DNA from 2 places in the Nocardioides sp. YIM B13467 genome. Region 2 is predicted to be linked to the other one. Evidence: riboswitches for the same ligand, from Rfam matches in the RefSeq annotation. Region 2 holds a riboswitch; the other holds the start of a gene.
What was found. A riboswitch is a leader RNA that binds a small molecule or an ion and turns the genes downstream of it on or off. The one in region 2 is predicted to bind cobalamin.
Positions count from the first base shown of each region.

Region 1: linked by a shared signal. The riboswitch ahead of ACFX43_RS16925 (ABC transporter substrate-binding protein) and the one ahead of ACFX43_RS15395 (FecCD family ABC transporter permease) in region 2 are both predicted to bind cobalamin.

Region 1 covers NZ_JBHZPJ010000046.1:2,052,732-2,060,540, forward strand. Annotated here, with positions in the region: gene ACFX43_RS16910 (TetR/AcrR family transcriptional regulator) at 1-572, shown strand, start outside; gene ACFX43_RS16915 (ABC transporter ATP-binding protein) at 580-1,341, opposite strand; gene ACFX43_RS16920 (FecCD family ABC transporter permease) at 1,421-2,434, opposite strand; gene ACFX43_RS16925 (ABC transporter substrate-binding protein) at 2,434-3,474, opposite strand; cobalamin riboswitch at 3,528-3,715, opposite strand; gene ACFX43_RS16930 (NAD(P)H-dependent oxidoreductase) at 3,744-4,442, opposite strand; gene ACFX43_RS16935 (sugar ABC transporter ATP-binding protein) at 4,621-6,147, shown strand; gene ACFX43_RS16940 (ABC transporter permease) at 6,144-7,187, shown strand; gene ACFX43_RS16945 (ABC transporter permease) at 7,184-7,809, shown strand, end outside.
Region 2 covers NZ_JBHZPJ010000046.1:1,721,026-1,728,834, reverse strand. Annotated here, with positions in the region: gene ACFX43_RS15420 (cobyrinate a,c-diamide synthase) at 1-1,655, shown strand, start outside; gene ACFX43_RS15415 (cobalamin biosynthesis protein) at 1,652-2,578, shown strand; gene ACFX43_RS15410 ((2Fe-2S) ferredoxin domain-containing protein) at 2,566-2,922, opposite strand; gene ACFX43_RS15405 (ribonucleotide reductase N-terminal alpha domain-containing protein) at 3,061-4,764, opposite strand; gene ACFX43_RS15400 (ribonucleotide-diphosphate reductase subunit beta) at 4,764-5,783, opposite strand; cobalamin riboswitch at 5,915-6,131, opposite strand; cobalamin riboswitch at 6,221-6,405, shown strand; gene ACFX43_RS15395 (FecCD family ABC transporter permease) at 6,519-7,529, shown strand; gene ACFX43_RS15390 (ABC transporter ATP-binding protein) at 7,526-7,809, shown strand, end outside.

The DNA.
Region 1 (7,809 bases), 330 kb from region 2:
CGCTGCAGGACGTACGCTCGCAGCTGTTCGTTGCCGCGGAGAGGGTCCTGCTGAGAGAGGGTCCGAGCGCACTCACCAGCCGCGCGGTCACCACCGAGGCCGGGGTCGCCAAGGGCGTGCTGCACCGCCACTTCGACGACTTCGACGACTTCTTGGCCGAGTTCGTCCTCGACAGGCGTGCGCGAATGGCGCCGCAGGCGGAACAGCTTCTCGGTGTCGCCGGGACGGGCGACGTGGTCGACAACATCGCCTCGGCCCTGAGCAGCGTCTTCGGGTCGGTGGCGATGGCGATCCTCCCGCTGATCACCTTTCGGGCCGTGCTGCGAGCGCGGTTGCGTGAGACCTGGCCCGCGGGCGTACCGATCCTGACCGACGCGGTCGAGATGATCGCGGACTATCTGGCCGCCGAGCAGCGCCGAGGTCGAATCGCGCCGGCCGCCGAGGTCAACAGCCTCGCCCCCATGCTCGTCGGGACCGCGCATCTGCTGTACGGCGACAGCCCGCCCACGGAGGCGACCCTGCGTACCTCCGTCTCCGCCGTGATCGCCTCGTCGTTGGTGGCCGACGCGTAGGCCATCATCAGGACGGGCCCAGGAAGCGGATGACGACGCCGTCGTCGTGGTGCACCCGGGCCCGCACGCCGTAGACCTCGGCGATGAGGGCCTCGGTGAGGACCTGCGCGGGCGGTCCGCCGGCCACGACGCGGCCCTCGGAGAGCACGAAGACCTGGTCGCAGTAGGCGGCGGCGAGGTTGAGGTCGTGCAGGGCGACGAGGCAGGTCGTGGGCATCCGGCGGACCAGCGAGAGCAGGGCCAGCTGGTGACGTACGTCGAGATGGTTCGTCGGCTCGTCCAGGAGCAGGATCTCGGGCTCCTGGGCGAGCGCCCGAGCGATCTGCGTACGTTGCCGCTCGCCGCCCGAGAGGGTCGAGAAGCGCTGGTCGAGTCGGTCGGCGATGCCGGCGTGGGTGGCGGCCTCCTCGATGACGGCGCGGTCGTGGGCGCTGTCGGGGGCCCAGGCCGGGCGGTGCGGGATCCGACCGAGCGCGACGACGTCGCGTACGCGGAGGTCCTGGCTGGTCGCCGGCTCCTGCTCGACGACCGCGAGTCGGCGCGCCAGCCGGCGCCGGGACATGCCGGCGAGCGGGCTGCCGCCGAGCAGTACGTCGCCGGAGTCCGGCGGCCGGAGACCGGCCAGGATCCGGATCAGCGAGGACTTCCCGGAACCGTTGGGACCCAGCAGCCCGACGGTGGTGCCGTCCTCGACCTGCAGGGACACCTCGTCGATGACGAGCCGGCCACGGGGAGCCCAGTGGACCCGGCCGGCCTCGAGCGCGGTCATCGGGCCGCCTCCGTAGCGCAGGCGCCAGAATACGGACGCGGCCCGATGAAGGGCTGACGGGTCGCTCGCTGAGGCTCGCTCATCGGCGGGCCCTCAGCAGCACCAGCGCGAAGGCCGGCACCCCGATCAGCGCGGTCGCCACTCCGACCGGAAGCTCCTCGGGATCGATCACGGTCCGGGCGGCGGTGTCGACCCAGATCAGGAAGATCGCGCCGAGCAGCGCGGTGGTCGGGAGCAGCAGGCGGTGCCCGACCCCGACCAGCGCACGGGCTAGGTGGGGCAGGACCAGCCCGACGAAGCCGATCGCCCCGGACGTGGAGACGATGACGGCCGTCATCAGCGCCGTGAGCACGAGGAGCACGGCCCGGATGCGCGTGACGTCGATGCCGAGCGAGGCGGCCGCGTCGTTGCCGAACGCGAACGCGTCCAGCCACCCGGCGCCCGCGATGCAGCAGAGCAGCCCGCCGAGCACGATCACCCCACAGACGAGTACGTCGGTCCAGCTCGCCGAGGAGAGCGACCCGAGCAGCCAGAAGAGCACCCCACGTGTCTGCTCGGCGTCGGCCGAGGTGAACACGATGAAGGACGTGAGTGCCGAGAAGAGCTGGGTCGCGGCGATGCCGGCCAGTACGAGCCGGTCGGTGGTGCCGCCGGCGAGCGAGGCCAGCAGCAGCACGAGTGCGAACGAGACGAGCGCACCCGCGAACGCCCCGGTGGAGAGACCGATCGCGCCCGACCCGACGCCGAGCACGACGACCGCGACCGCCCCGGTGGAGGCTCCCGAGGAGATGCCGAGCACGAACGGGTCGGCGAGCGGGTTGCGCAGCAGCGACTGCAGGATCACGCCGCAGATCGCCAGTCCGGCCCCGCAGATCCCCGCCAGCAACGTACGCGGCAGCCGCAGGTCCCACACGATGCTCTGCTGGAGCAGGGTGAGGTCGGAGAGCCCGAGCCCGGTCCGGTCGGCGACGACGCCGTAGACGTCGGCGACGCTCAGGTCGGAAGGCCCCACGGTGATGGCGCCGGCGACCGAGGCCAGCACCACCAGCGGCGCCACCAGCAGGACGCCGGCGCGGGGGAGGCGTACGGACATCAGCGGAGGTCGAGGTCGGCCAGCTGGTCCGCGACGTTCTCGACCGCGTAGACGGTGCGGATCGAGGGGTTGAGCTCGGCACCGGACAGCGTCACGAAGCGATCCTTCTGGACCGCCTCCATCCGGGCGGTGACCGGGTTGCTCTTCAGGTAGTCGATCTTGGCGCGCGCGGTCTCGGCGGTCTGGCTCTTGCGGGTCAGGTCACCGAGGACGATGACATCGGGGTTGCGCTCGGCGACGGTCTCCCAGTTGATCTGCGGCCACTCGTCGGTGGTGTCGTCGAAGACGTTCTCGATGCCGAGGGTGCGGCCGATGATCCCCGGGCCGCCGCAGCAGCCGGCCAGATAGGGCGACTCGGAGTTGGCGAACCAGTACATCGCGCTCACCTCACCGGTCGGTGCCTCGGTCCGGGCGGTCGCCAGCCTCTTCGACAGGTCGGCCACGAGCTCCTCTCCCTGCTCGGGGACGCCGAAGATCCGCGCCAGGTCGGTGATCTCCTGGAAGATCGTGTCGATCTCGAGGGGGTCGTGGCGGGTGCCGTCGTCATCGCCCTCGTTGTCCTTGAGGCACTCGGCGGGGGAGAGGTAGGAGCCGACGCCGAGCTTCTCCAGGTCCTCGGGTGTGGTCACCCCGCCCTCGCCCAGCGTGCTGATGAAGGAGGCCGTGACGAAGTCCGGCTCGGCCTCCAGGACGCGCTCGTAGGAGGGCGCGTTCTCGGCCAGCCGGGGCACCTGCTCGTTGTCCGCGGCCAGCGAGTCGAGCACCGGGTCGGTCCAGGTCGCGGTGCCGACCATCCGGTCGGCGAGACCGAGCGAGAGCAGGATCTCGGTGGAGCCCTGGTTGAGCGAGACGACGCGCTCGGGCGGTGCTTCGATGGTGATCTCGCGCCCGCAGTTGGTCAGGGTGAGCGGGTAGCCTGCGGTGTCGGCGGCTGCCTGCTGTGTGCCGGAGGGCTGGTCGGCGGCGCAGCCGGCCAGCGCGGAGCAGAGCACCAGGACGGTGCTCGCGGTGAACGTTCGGATGGTGCGGGAGGGGTGCACGTCGGTCCTCGAGCGGGTCGCGGGCTGGTGCGCGTCGCCCGTCCTGACCGGCAGCGGTCTGCTGCAGGGCCAGCAGGTCTTCGGACTCGGGATCGACCGGCGCGAGACGCCTTCCCAGGCCCGAGGGCCCAGTGGCACAGTGTCCCGTCCGTCACCCACACCGCTGCGCGTCAGTCCCGGGCTCTCACCGGGTTCCCGTGCCGGGACTACGTCCCGAGCGGCTGGCCAGAAGACCGTAGCAGGCGGCCCCGCCCGCGTGGGGGACGACCTCAGCCCTCGCGATGGGCGCTCAGCCCGTCCTCTCCGGGCGAGACCGAGTCGTGGAGCCTGATCGTGTGGTCGTAGTGCTCCTCGGCCATCGGCCGGTAGTCGATCCGCGGCTCCGTCATCACGCCCTCGAGGCGTACGCTCAGGTCGGCCTCGATCCGCGCCATGACCTGGGCGTCGATGGTGTCTGTATCGGTGATCAGGTGCGGGCGCAGCGGGTCCATCCCGGTGTACCAGAACGTGCCGTGCAGCAACGGCCACAGGACGTCCTCGATGTCGCCGCTGATCCCGCGCGGACCGAGGGTCGCGGCGCGGTCACCGGCGGTGACGATCGTCAGCGCGCGCTTGCCGACCAGGCCGCCCTTGCCGTACTTGAGCGGCTTGCCGGTCTCCGGATCCGGTACGTCGAAGGCGAACCCCGACTCGAAGACCCGGTCGATCCAGCCCTTGAGGATGGCCGGCACCGAGTACCACCACAGCGGGAACTGCACGACGAGCAGATCGGCCTCCCGCAGCCGGTCCTGGTGGCGGCGTACGTCGGCCTCGCCCCGCTCCACCAGAAGTGGATTGAAACCTTCTCGATAGAGGTCGATCTCGTCGACGCTCCAGCCGGCCGCGCCGAGCGCGTTCACGCCGACCTCGCGCAGCCGTCCGTTGAGTGATGACGCGTGCGGATGTGCCCATACCCAGAGTGCATGCATGGGGCCCTGAACGCCGTCTGACGCGGCGGGATTCCCGCCCGGATGCGGGCGGGCGCCGACGCGGTCTGATGACAAAGTCCGGATCTCGCTCAAATTAGCGGCCTCAGAGTGTTGACGTATGTGATTGCCATCACTAGCGTAAACCAGGCTTGAAACCTTTCAATTCGAGGAGCTGCCCATGCCGGACACACCCGCCGCACTGGAGCTGCGGGACGTGGCCAAGTCGTTCGGCCCCGTACGCGCCCTCCGGTCCGGAAGCCTCCGGGTCGAGGCCGGATCCATCCACGCGCTCGTGGGGGAGAACGGTGCCGGGAAGTCGACCCTGGTCAAGATCGTCGCCGGGCTCTACCGCCGCGACGCCGGCGACTACCTGCTCTCCGGGGAACAGGTCGACTTCCGCAACACCGCCGACGCCAAGCAGGCCGGGGTCGCGGTCATCTACCAGGAGCCGACCCTCTTCCCCGACCTCTCCGTCACCGAGAACATCTTCATGGGACGCCAGCCGACCAACCGCTGGGGCAAGATCGACCGCGCCGCGATGCGCACCGAGGTCGTCGAGCTCTTCGCCAGGCTGGGTGTCCCGATCGAGCCCGACCGTCCGACCGAGGGCCTCTCGATCGCCGACCAGCAGCTGATCGAGATCGCCAAGGCGCTCTCGCTCGACGCCAAGGTCCTGATCATGGACGAGCCGACCGCCGCCCTGTCGGGCAACGAGGTCGAGCGGCTGATGAGCGTGGCGCGCACGCTGCGCGACCAGGGCTGCGCCGTCGTCTTCATCTCGCACCGCTTCGACGAGGTGTTCGCGCTCTGCGACACGATCACGGTGATGCGCGACGGCGCCTACATCTCCACCGACCCCATCTCGGCGGTCACCGAGGACGAGATCGTCCAGCGGCTCGTCGGTCGCGAGGTCTCCGACCTCTACCCGAAGCTCGAGGCCACCGTCGGCAAGCCCCTGCTCGAGGTCAAGGGCCTCACCCGCACCGGCCTGTTCCAGGACATCAGTCTCACCGTCCGCGAGGGCGAGATCGTCGGCCTGGCCGGCCTCGTCGGTGCCGGGCGCAGCGAGGTCGCGCAGGCGATCTTCGGCGTCGACCCCTACGAGAGCGGCGAGGTCACCCTCGAGGGCCGGCCGGTCCCGCCGGGTGACCCGAGACGAGCGATCGAGATGGGGCTGGCGTTCGTCCCCGAGGACCGCCGCCAGCACGGTCTCGTCCTGGAGGCGCCGATCTCGCGCAACATCACCCTCCCGACGAGCGGCCGGCTCGCCCGCACCGGGCTGATCAGCACCGGCATCGAGAACCGCTCGGCCGCCGACTGGGCTGCCCGGCTCGAGGTCAAGGCCGCGACGCTCGACACCCTGGCCGGCACGCTCTCGGGCGGCAACCAGCAGAAGGTCGTCCTGGCCAAGTGGCTCTCGACGCGGCCCAAGGTGCTGATCATCGACGAGCCCACCCGAGGCATCGACGTCGGCACCAAGTCCGAGGTCCACCGCCTGCTCTCGACCCTCGCCCAGGAGGGTCTCGGGATCTTGATGATCTCCTCCGAGCTCCCCGAGGTGCTCGGTATGGCCGACCGCGTGATCGTCCTCAGCGAGGGTCACCAGACGGCCGAGCTGAGCCGCGCGGAGGCGACCCCCGAGGCCGTCATGCGCGCGGCGACGGCCCACCACTCCACCACCCTGAACGTCAGCGAGGCATCATGACCACCACGCTCGACGCGCCTGCCCCGGCCGCGCCGCAGCCACGCCACCGAGCAGCCAGCCGGCTGACCTGGCTCCTGAAGCAGCGCGAGACCGGCATCGCCGTCGCCTTCATCGCGCTGCTCGTGGTGACCACGGCGGTGAACCCCAACTTCCTGTTCAGCACGGATGGTTGGCGCGACCTCACCCTGACCCCCGCGATCCTCGTGTGCCTGGCGATCGGCCAGGCGATGGTGATCGTCACCCGCAACGTCGACCTCAGCGTCGGCTCGACCCTCGGGCTCACGGCCTACCTGGCCGGGCGGCTCTTCCTCGACACCGGGCTCCCGGTGATCCTGGTCGTCCTGATCGCGGTCGCCGCGGGCGCCGTGCTCGGCCTGATCAACGGGGCGCTGGTCGCCTTCGCCAAAGTGCCGGCGCTGGTCATCACCCTCGGCACGCTCTACGTCTACCGCGGGATCATGCTCGAGTGGGCCGGCAGCGACCGGATCAACGCCTCCGACATCCCGCCCGGACTGCTCGACTTCGGCACCGGATCGTTCCTCTTCATCCCCAACCTCGCCTGGATCTCTTTCGCGCTGCTGGCGGTCGCGATCTACCTGATGCGCTCGACCCGCGTCGGCCGCGAGTTCTACGCGATCGGCTCCGACCCCGACGCCGCCACTCTCTACGGGCTGCGTGACAAGCGCCGGGTCCTGCAGGCGTTCGCCACCTCGGGCGCGCTCGCCGGCCTCGCCGGGATCCTGTACGTCTCCCGCTACGGCACCATCAGCTCCGGTGTCGGCCAGGGCATCGAGCTCGAGGCCGTCGGCGCCGCGGTCGTGGGTGGCGTGGCCATCTTCGGTGGCAGCGGCACCGTCCTCGGAGCAGCCCTGGGGGCGTACCTCCTCACCACCATCAACCGGGCGCTCCCGGTCCTGGGCATCCCTGACTTCTGGCAGCAGGCCGTCGTCGGTGCGCTGATCATCGGCGCGATCGTCCTGGACCGCTACTTCGCCCGCCGTCAGCACGACAAGCTCCTCGCAGAGAGGGAAGATTCATGAGTCTGCTTGCCGAGAAGGGACCGACGAGGACGTACGCCGCCCACGCCAAGCCGTGGTGGCAGCGCACCCTGATGACCAGGGACTCGGCGATCATCGCCCTGCTCGTGGTCGTGTGGCTGTACGCCTCGATCGCGATCCTCAACTTCTCCGACCCGATCACGGTCTACTTCCTGGTCCTCGACATCGCGCCGATCCTGCTGATCGCGCTGCCGATGACGCTGATCATCATCACCGGCGAGATCGACCTGTCGGTCGCGAGCGTCGTCGGGCTCTCCAGCGTCCTGTTCGGGGTGCTCCATCGCGAGGGCGTCCCCCTGGCCCTCGCGATGGTGCTCGCCCTGCTCGCCTGCGCGGTCGCGGGAGCGCTCAACGGGGTGCTCGTCACCCGCTACGGGCTGCCGTCGCTGGCCGTCACGATCGGCACCATGGCGCTCTTCCGCGGCATCGCGGTCGGGGCGCTCGGCACCACTGCGATCACCGACTGGCCCGACGCCTGGGGCGACTTCGTCCAGGCCCGGATCGGCGGCTCCCAGATCCCGCTGATGACGATCCCGCTGGTCGTCCTGATCCTGATCTTCGCGGTGATCCTGCACTTCACGCCCTTCGGGCGCGGCATCTTCGC
Region 2 (7,809 bases):
ACCTCCGCGAAGCGGTCGCAGCCGGAGTGCCGACCGTCGCCGAGTGCGCCGGGCTCCTCTATCTGGCCGAGTCCCTCGACGGCGTACCCATGGCCGGCGCCGTCCCCGCGCACGCGGCCATGAGCGAGCGCCTCACCCTGCGATACCCCGTCGCCACCGCCGCCTCGGACTCCCTCCTCACCCGTGCCGGCGAGCAGGTCACCGGCCACGAGTTCCACCGCACCACAACGACCCCCGCCGCGGGTCTCCAGCCCGCATGGTCTGTCGAGACGTCAGTTGCGTCGGCCGAGACGTCAGTTGCGTCGGCCGAGACGTCAGTTCTGGACGACGAAAGTCGAGTTTCGCGCCCCACAAGTGCCAACTCGGCCGACGCACGTGACGCCTCGGCCGACGCACGTGACGCCTCGGCAGGCGGGGGTGACGGTTCGACCCTGACGGGGTTTGCGTCGGAGACGCTGCATGCGTCGTACCTGCATGTGCATTGGGCCGGTCATCCGAAGCTGGCGGCGCGGTTTGCGACGGCGGTTCATGGTGCGTCGCCGCACTTTCCCGCCATGGCGGGGAAGGGCGGCGCGATGAGCGCCGGTTCGGCCGCAGAATCCCGCCATGGCGGGAAAATGCCCGCCACTACGGACGGCCCGCTGACGGATCCGCTGCGGCACCACGGGGACGTCGAGGTCGGGGATGGGCTGCTCGACTTCGCGGTGAACGTCTACCCCGGCGAGCGGCCGGAATGGCTGGACCAGGCGCTCCACGAGTCGCTGGCGTCGGCGGCCTACCCCGACGAGGAGCCGGCGCGGGCAGCGCTGGCCAAGCACCACGGCCGCGAACGTGCTGAGGTGCTCCCGACGGCGGGGGCGGCGGAGGCGTTCACGCTGGTCGCGCGGGCCAGGCCATGGCGGCGGCCGGTCGTCGTCCACCCCCAGTTCACCGAGCCCCACGCGGCGCTCGAGCAGGCCGGACACACCGTCACCGAGGTGCGCCTCCGTGCCGAGGACGGGTTCGCGCTCGACCAGGCGACGGTGCCCGAGGACGCGGACCTGGTCGTCGTCGGCAACCCGACCAACCCGACCGGTGCGCTCCATCCGGCCGAGGCCCTCCGCGCCCTCCTCCGGCCCGGCCGGCTGGTCGTGGTCGACGAGGCGTTCATGGACGCGGTTCCCGGCGAGCCCGAGACCCTCACCGCGGAGCGGACCGAGGGTCTGCTCGTGATTCGGAGCCTGACGAAGCACTGGTCGATCCCCGGCGTACGCGCCGGCTACGTCGTCGGCGACGCCGCCGCGATCAGCGACCTGGAGGCGGTACGTACCCCGTGGTCGGTCTCAGCCACGGCGGCCACCGCGATGCTCGCCTGCGCCACCGAGCGGGCGAGTGCCGAGGCCCGTGAGCGCGCTGAGCGGATCACCGCCTGGCGCGACCATCTCGAGACCGGCCTACGGGACCAGCAGATCGAGTACGTCCCCTCGGCCGCCTCCTTCGTCCTGGCCCGCCCGGGCGCCGGAGTCCGTGAGGCTCTGCGCGAGCAGGGCATCGCCGTACGCCGCGCCGACACCTTCCCCGGGCTCGGCCCGGACTGGGTGCGGATCGCGGTACGCCCCGAGGGCCCGACCGACCAGCTCCTGGCCGCGCTGCGCCAGACCCGGGCAGTCTCGTGAACCCGCGGGCGGTCGGGCTCCTGGCCGGCTTCGCGCTGGACCGCCTGCTCGGGGACCCGCGGCGATTCCACCCGGTCGCCGGTTTCGGGACGGTCGCGATGAAGGCGGAGCGCACTTGGTACGCGGACGACCGGGCCCGAGGCGTCCTCCACACAGCGACGCTGGTCGGCGGAGCGGTCGTCCTGGGCGCCGCCGCGGGGCGACTCGCTCAAGGCCGGATCGGGACGACCCTGGTGACCGCGGCCGCGACCTGGGCGGTCCTGGGCGGCCGCTCACTCGAGCGCGAGGCCCTGGCCGTCCACGAACATCTCGACCGCGCCGACCTCCCGGCGGCGCGACAGCGGCTGACCCACCTCGTCGGCCGCGACACCGAGAAGCTCGACGCCTCCGAGGTCTCCCGGGCTGTGGTCGAGAGCGTCGCCGAGAACACCTCCGACGCCGTGGTCGCACCGCTGGTGTGGGGAGCCGTCGCGGGCGTACCCGGCCTGCTCGGCTACCGTGCCGCCAACACCCTGGACGCGATGGTCGGCCACCACAACGACCGCTACGAGCGCTTCGGCTGGGCCAGTGCCCGCCTCGACGACGTGCTCAACCTGCCCGGCTCGCGCCTCTCCGGCCTGCTCACGCTGGCCGCCGCGCCGTCGCGGGCCGGGCAGGCGTGGGAGGCCTGGCGCCGCGACGCCGCGCGGCACCCGAGCCCGAACGCCGGCGTCGTCGAGGCGTCCTTCGCGGGCGCCCTCGACATCCGCCTCGGCGGCACGAACCGCTACTACGGCAACCGGATCGAGCACCGCGCGGTGATGGGTGACGGCCGCGATGCCGCCCCTGCCGACGTCGTCAGCGCCACCACGCTCGCCCGCAGGGTCGGTATCGGCGCCGCTCTGGTCGCGGCGGCGTACGCCGTCATCACTCAGCGTCCGTGACGGAAGGCCCGTGCCAGGACCGCGGGCGGTGCCTCAGTGATGCCCGGTCCGCCGGCGCGGGTCCACTGAGCCAGTGCGTCGGCCACCCTCGCCGTGCCGACCCGGGCGACCCAGACCGGCCGCGCCCCGCGCTGCCGCCCCTCGGGTGAGGGACCGACCACCACGACGTCGGCTCGCTCGCATGGGCCGAGGCAGTCGGCGACACGTACGGTCGCCGACTCCCCAGCAGCTGCGTTCAACGTCGTGAGCACGGCCGCGTGGTCCACCCCGGGCGACTTCCGCTCCGTCCCACAGCAGCACCCGCGGCAGACCGTCAGCGTCGGCCGCCCGGCCGGCTCGCTCATCCCTCGCAGGCCGCGCAGTCAGGGCCGTTCTCGATGGCACAGACCTCGGCATCGCTCCAGTCGTCCCAGGTCAGGTCGTCGATGGCGTCGGTGGCGGTCGGGGTCTCGTTCATGGTCATGCCTCTCGGTCGAAGGTGGTCAGTTCGAAGTGCGGGTCTGCTTGCTGGCCTGGATGCCGGCCCGCGAGCGCAGGTAGTACAGGCTCTTGATGTTCGGGTCGAGCAGGGCGAGCTTGTGGATCTTGCTGATGTACTGCGGGGTCGCGTCGGCCTGGAAGAACAGGTTGAGCGACTGGGCCTGGTCGATGTAGACCTGCCGGTCCGACGCGCGGGCGAGCAGGATCTCCTGGTCGATCTCGTAGCCGGTCTTGAAGACGTCCTTCTCGTGCTCGTCGAGCCAGTCGACGTGCTGGACCGAGCCGCCGTGGTCGACGATGTCGTCGATGTGTGCCTGGTCGTAGACCCCGCGCTCCTCCATGACCTCGACGAGGTTCTGGTTGGCCCGGGGCATCTCGCCGGCCGAGGTGGTCTGGTTCCAGACGCATGCGACGTACGGCTCGATGCCCTGGCTGGTGCCGCCGACGATCACCGCGGTGCTCATCGTCGGCGCGATGGCCATCAGGTGGGAGTTGCGCCGTCCGACGCACCACTCCGGGATGCCCGCGACCGAGCCCATCCACCGCGACGCGGCGTCGGCGTGCGACGAGATCCGCTCGAAGATGTCCTTGTTGAGCGCCGCCGCCTTGTCCGACTCGAACGGCACCCGCTGCTTCTGCAGGTAGTCGTGGTAGCCCATCACGCCCAGCCCGAGGCTGCGGGCCTTCTCGGTGTAGCGCACCGCCCGCTCCAGGCCGCGGATGGTGCGGGCCTTGCGCAGGAACGCCTCGGCGACCGCGTCGAGGAAGACGGTCGCGACGTACGCCGTGTCCTGGTCCTTCCACTCGTCGTAGGTCGAGAGGTTCAGCGAGGAGAGCACACAGGTGTAGGAGTGGTCCTCGTCGCTGAACAGGGTGATCTCCGAGCACAGGTTGGAGGCCTTGTTGGCCAGCCCGTTGGCGCGGTAGGACTCGGTCTGCGCCGCGTTGACGGTGTCGACCTTCCAGATGTAGCCCTTGCCCAGCACCACCCGGATCTTCAGCACTCGCTGGTAGCGCTCGAGCGCGTCGCGATCCCCGGCGAGCATCCGGTCGATGAACGCCTGGCTGAAGATCCAGCCGACGTTCTTGTTGGCGGGCTCGCGGAAGATCAGATCGGCGAGCTCGTAGAAGTCCGGGTGGTCCACCGGCAGGTAGCCCGCCCAGGAGCCGCGGCGGGTGGCGCCCTGGCTGATCTGGTTGGTCATCTCCACGAAGTTGCAGAAGACCGGGACCACGCCGTTGGCCTTGCCGTTGTCGCTGAACTTCGCGCCGCGGGGCCGGACGTCACCGAGGTACGCCGAGGTCCCGAACCCGTTCTGGGAGAGGATCGCCGCCTCCTTGAGGGTCTCGTAGAAGCCCCAGACCGAGTCCTCGACGTAGGACCCCTCGCACGAGACGGGCAGACCCCGGTCGGTGCCGAGGTTGGACAGCACCGGTGTCGACGGGGAGAGCCACCCGTTCCAGATCGCCTCGAAGAACCGCTCCGTCCAGGAGACGCCGTCCTCGCGGGGGTACATCTCGTCGGCGAGGTCGCCGGCGGTGCTGGCGATGGTCTCGTAGCGCTCCCGGACGCTCTGGTCGGCGACGGTGTACTTGGCCTTGAACATGGCGTAGCCCGCCGTGGTCATGAAGGCGGGCACGATGCCTTCGGCCTGCAGTGCCTTGCGCTCGGCGGAGAGCGCCTCCCAGTTGCTGTTGCTGCCCATTAGAAGCTGAACTCCGTCTCGCCGATGTTGCGGTTGTATTCGTTGCCGGTGACCTGGAAGAAGTCGTGGAACTGGGTGCCGTTGATGCCGTTGTAGAACCATTCGGCGATCGGGTTGGCCCCGACGTTGAACAGCGGCTCCATCCGCATGTTCTCCAGGGTCATGTCGATGCGGGACCTCACGAAGGTCTCCAAGTCGGCCTGGTCGATGCCGGCGATCGGCCCGTGGTCGAAGAGCATCTCCACGATCCGGGCCTCGTGGGCGTAGAGGTGCTCGGCGACGCCGCGAACCCTCGCGAAGAGGTCGTCGCGCTCGGCCTCGAACTTGTCGGCCGGGACGGTGGCGGCGTACTCGTCGAGAGTGGTGTTGAACAGCCAGGCGCCTCCGGTGGCGTGCAGGTTCTCGTCGCGGGCGGAGAAGTTGATGCCGCTGATCACGTTCTGCAGCAGGTTCTTCCCGCCGGACTGGAAGTGCTTGAGGAAGGCGAAGTTGGAGTAGAGGACGCAGTTCTCCATCAGGGTGAAGACGCTCAGCGCGTAGAGCAGGTCCTCGTCGGCGATCGCGTCCCACACGAACTGGATCCGCTCGGCCAGCACCGGGTCGTTCTTGTAGGAGTCGTAGAACTCCTCGGTGTCGATCATCAGCACCTTGTTGAGCTTCGCGTAGAACGGCGCGTGCATGTTCAGCTCGGCGAACGAGAAGGCGTTGGCCATCATCTGGACCTCCGGACGCGGGAACGCGTGGAAGATCCGGTCGCCCCACACCTCGCCGCCGAGGATCAGCTCGTAGATGGTGAACAGCTTCAGCGTCGTCTTGACCGCGGCCTGCTCGGCGTCGGTCATGTTGACCAGGAAGTCCTGCTTGTCGTTCTCGACCGGGATCTCCTCGGCGGTCCAGAAGATGCTCCGCTGCTTCTTGGCCAGGTCCTCGGCCATCGGATAGTCGAAGACGTACGCCGACTTCTCGGTGCGGATCGGTAGACCCTCGGTGTCGATCAAGCCCCATGCCCCCTTGCTCACGCGGGCCCCGCGGCCCGCTGGATGTCTCGTGCATCCGTGCCGGGGCAGGGAGGACGGCGGCGGCGCGCCGGGCGGACCCGGTCACGTGGTGCTCGCTCGATCCCCTGACCTTCCCTCGAGGTCGCGGACCCCACCATGAGGTGGGCACTGGCAGGTCTTCGGACTCGTGGGCGTCTCGTGCTCGGTCCTAGTGGCCGTCGCTTCCCAGGAGCCGGCTTGCTCCCAGTGCTTCGTGACGGCGGTCGTTCCCACTCACCGCTGCGGGGCAGTCCCGGACTCACACCGGGTTCCCTCTTGCCTCTCCCGCCCCGTCGCCGAGGTGGGAGAACCAGCTGCGAGGACCACTATATGCGGGAATTACACCAATGCAACTTCCTAGATCTTGTGTTCCGCCGTGTCGCCGGAAACTTCCCCGACGCCGTACCTGCGGCCCGTGCTAGCCTCTGCGCCGAGTCGAACGCATCCTGATGGATGCCAGGGAACTCCGGTGTGAATCCGGGACTGGCGCGCAGCGGTGAGGGCGACGGTGACGCTAGGCAGCCACTGGGGACCGGGTCCCTGGGAAGGCGGCGTCACCGGGTGAACCCGAGTCCGAAAACCTGTCGGCTCAGATGTACGTCACGGCCCTCGCGACCAGGGTCCCGAGGACCTGAGAGGCCGACCGCCGTGGAAACGCCGTCCCGCGAGACCCTGAGCCCGCGCCGTGGCCGTGACCGGAGACGACGAGTCCCGTTCGTGCCGCTGGTGGCTGGGCTGCTGCTCGCCTCGGCGCTCAGCGCCGTCGCGTCCCTGGCCTTCGGGTCCGAGCGGATACCGATCGGTGAGGTCATCGCGGCGGTCGGCGACCGGCTCCAGGGCGACGCCCCGGGGAAGTGGGACGTGATCGTGTGGGAGCTGCGCGTCCCCAGGGCGCTGATGGCGCTCGCCGTAGGCGCCGGCCTGGCCGTCGCCGGTGCGGGCATGCAGACCCTGGTCCGTAACCCGCTCGCCGACCCGTTCCTCCTCGGGATCAGCTCGGGCGCCTCGGTGGGAGCGACGGCGGCGATCACCACCGGGGCGCTGGGCGGCCTCGGCATCTATGCGGTCTCCGGCGGCGCGCTGCTGGGGGCGGTCGGCTCGGCCATGCTGGTGTGGCTGGTGGCCACCGCGCAGGGCGGGTTGACTCCGATCCGGTTGGTGCTCTCGGGTGTCGTGCTCTCCTCGGGGCTCTCCGCGATCGCCTCGTTCCTGGTCTTCATGAGCGATGATCCGCGCGCGGCGGACTCGGTGATGTTCTGGATGCTCGGCAGTGTCGGTGGCGCCAGCTGGGAGAAGCTGTGGCTGCCCGCGGTCCTCAGTCTCGTCCTGGGCCTCGGAATGCTGGCGCTCCACCGTTGGCTGGACGCGCTGGCCGCCGGCCCCGAGACCGCCGCGGCGCTCGGCGTCGACGTCGCGGCGCTGCGTACGACTCTGTTCGTCGCGCTGGCCGTGCTGGTCGGGGTCCTGGTCGCGGTCAGCGGTGGGATCGGGTTCGTCGGGCTGATCGTGCCGCACGCGGCCCGGCTGCTCGTGGGCGCCCAGCACCGGGTGGTGCTCCCGGTCGCGGCCCTGGGGGGCGGGCTGTTCCTGCTGTGGGTCGACGTGCTCGCCCGGGTGGTGGCCCGCCCCCAGGAGATCCCGCTCGGGGTGGTCACCGGCGTCGTCGGCGCGCCGCTCTTCCTGCTGCTGCTCGGCCGCGGTCAGTACCGGTTCGGCGGTGACAGATGAGCGGGTCGCCGGCCGCGCTGCGGCTGCGCGGGGTCGCCGCCCGGCTGGGCGAGCGCGAGGTGCTCCGCGATGTCGATCTGGACGTGCCGGTGGGCACCCGCCTCGGCATCGTCGGCGTCAACGGCGTGGGCAAGTCGACCCTGCTGCGCATCCTCGCCGGGGTGCTGCGGCCCAGCGCCGGGCGGGCCCATCTCGCCGACGAGACCGGCCGGCTCTACGAGACCGCCCGGCTCGGCTCGCGTGAACGCGCCCGCCGGATGGCGTACGTCCCCCAGGAGGA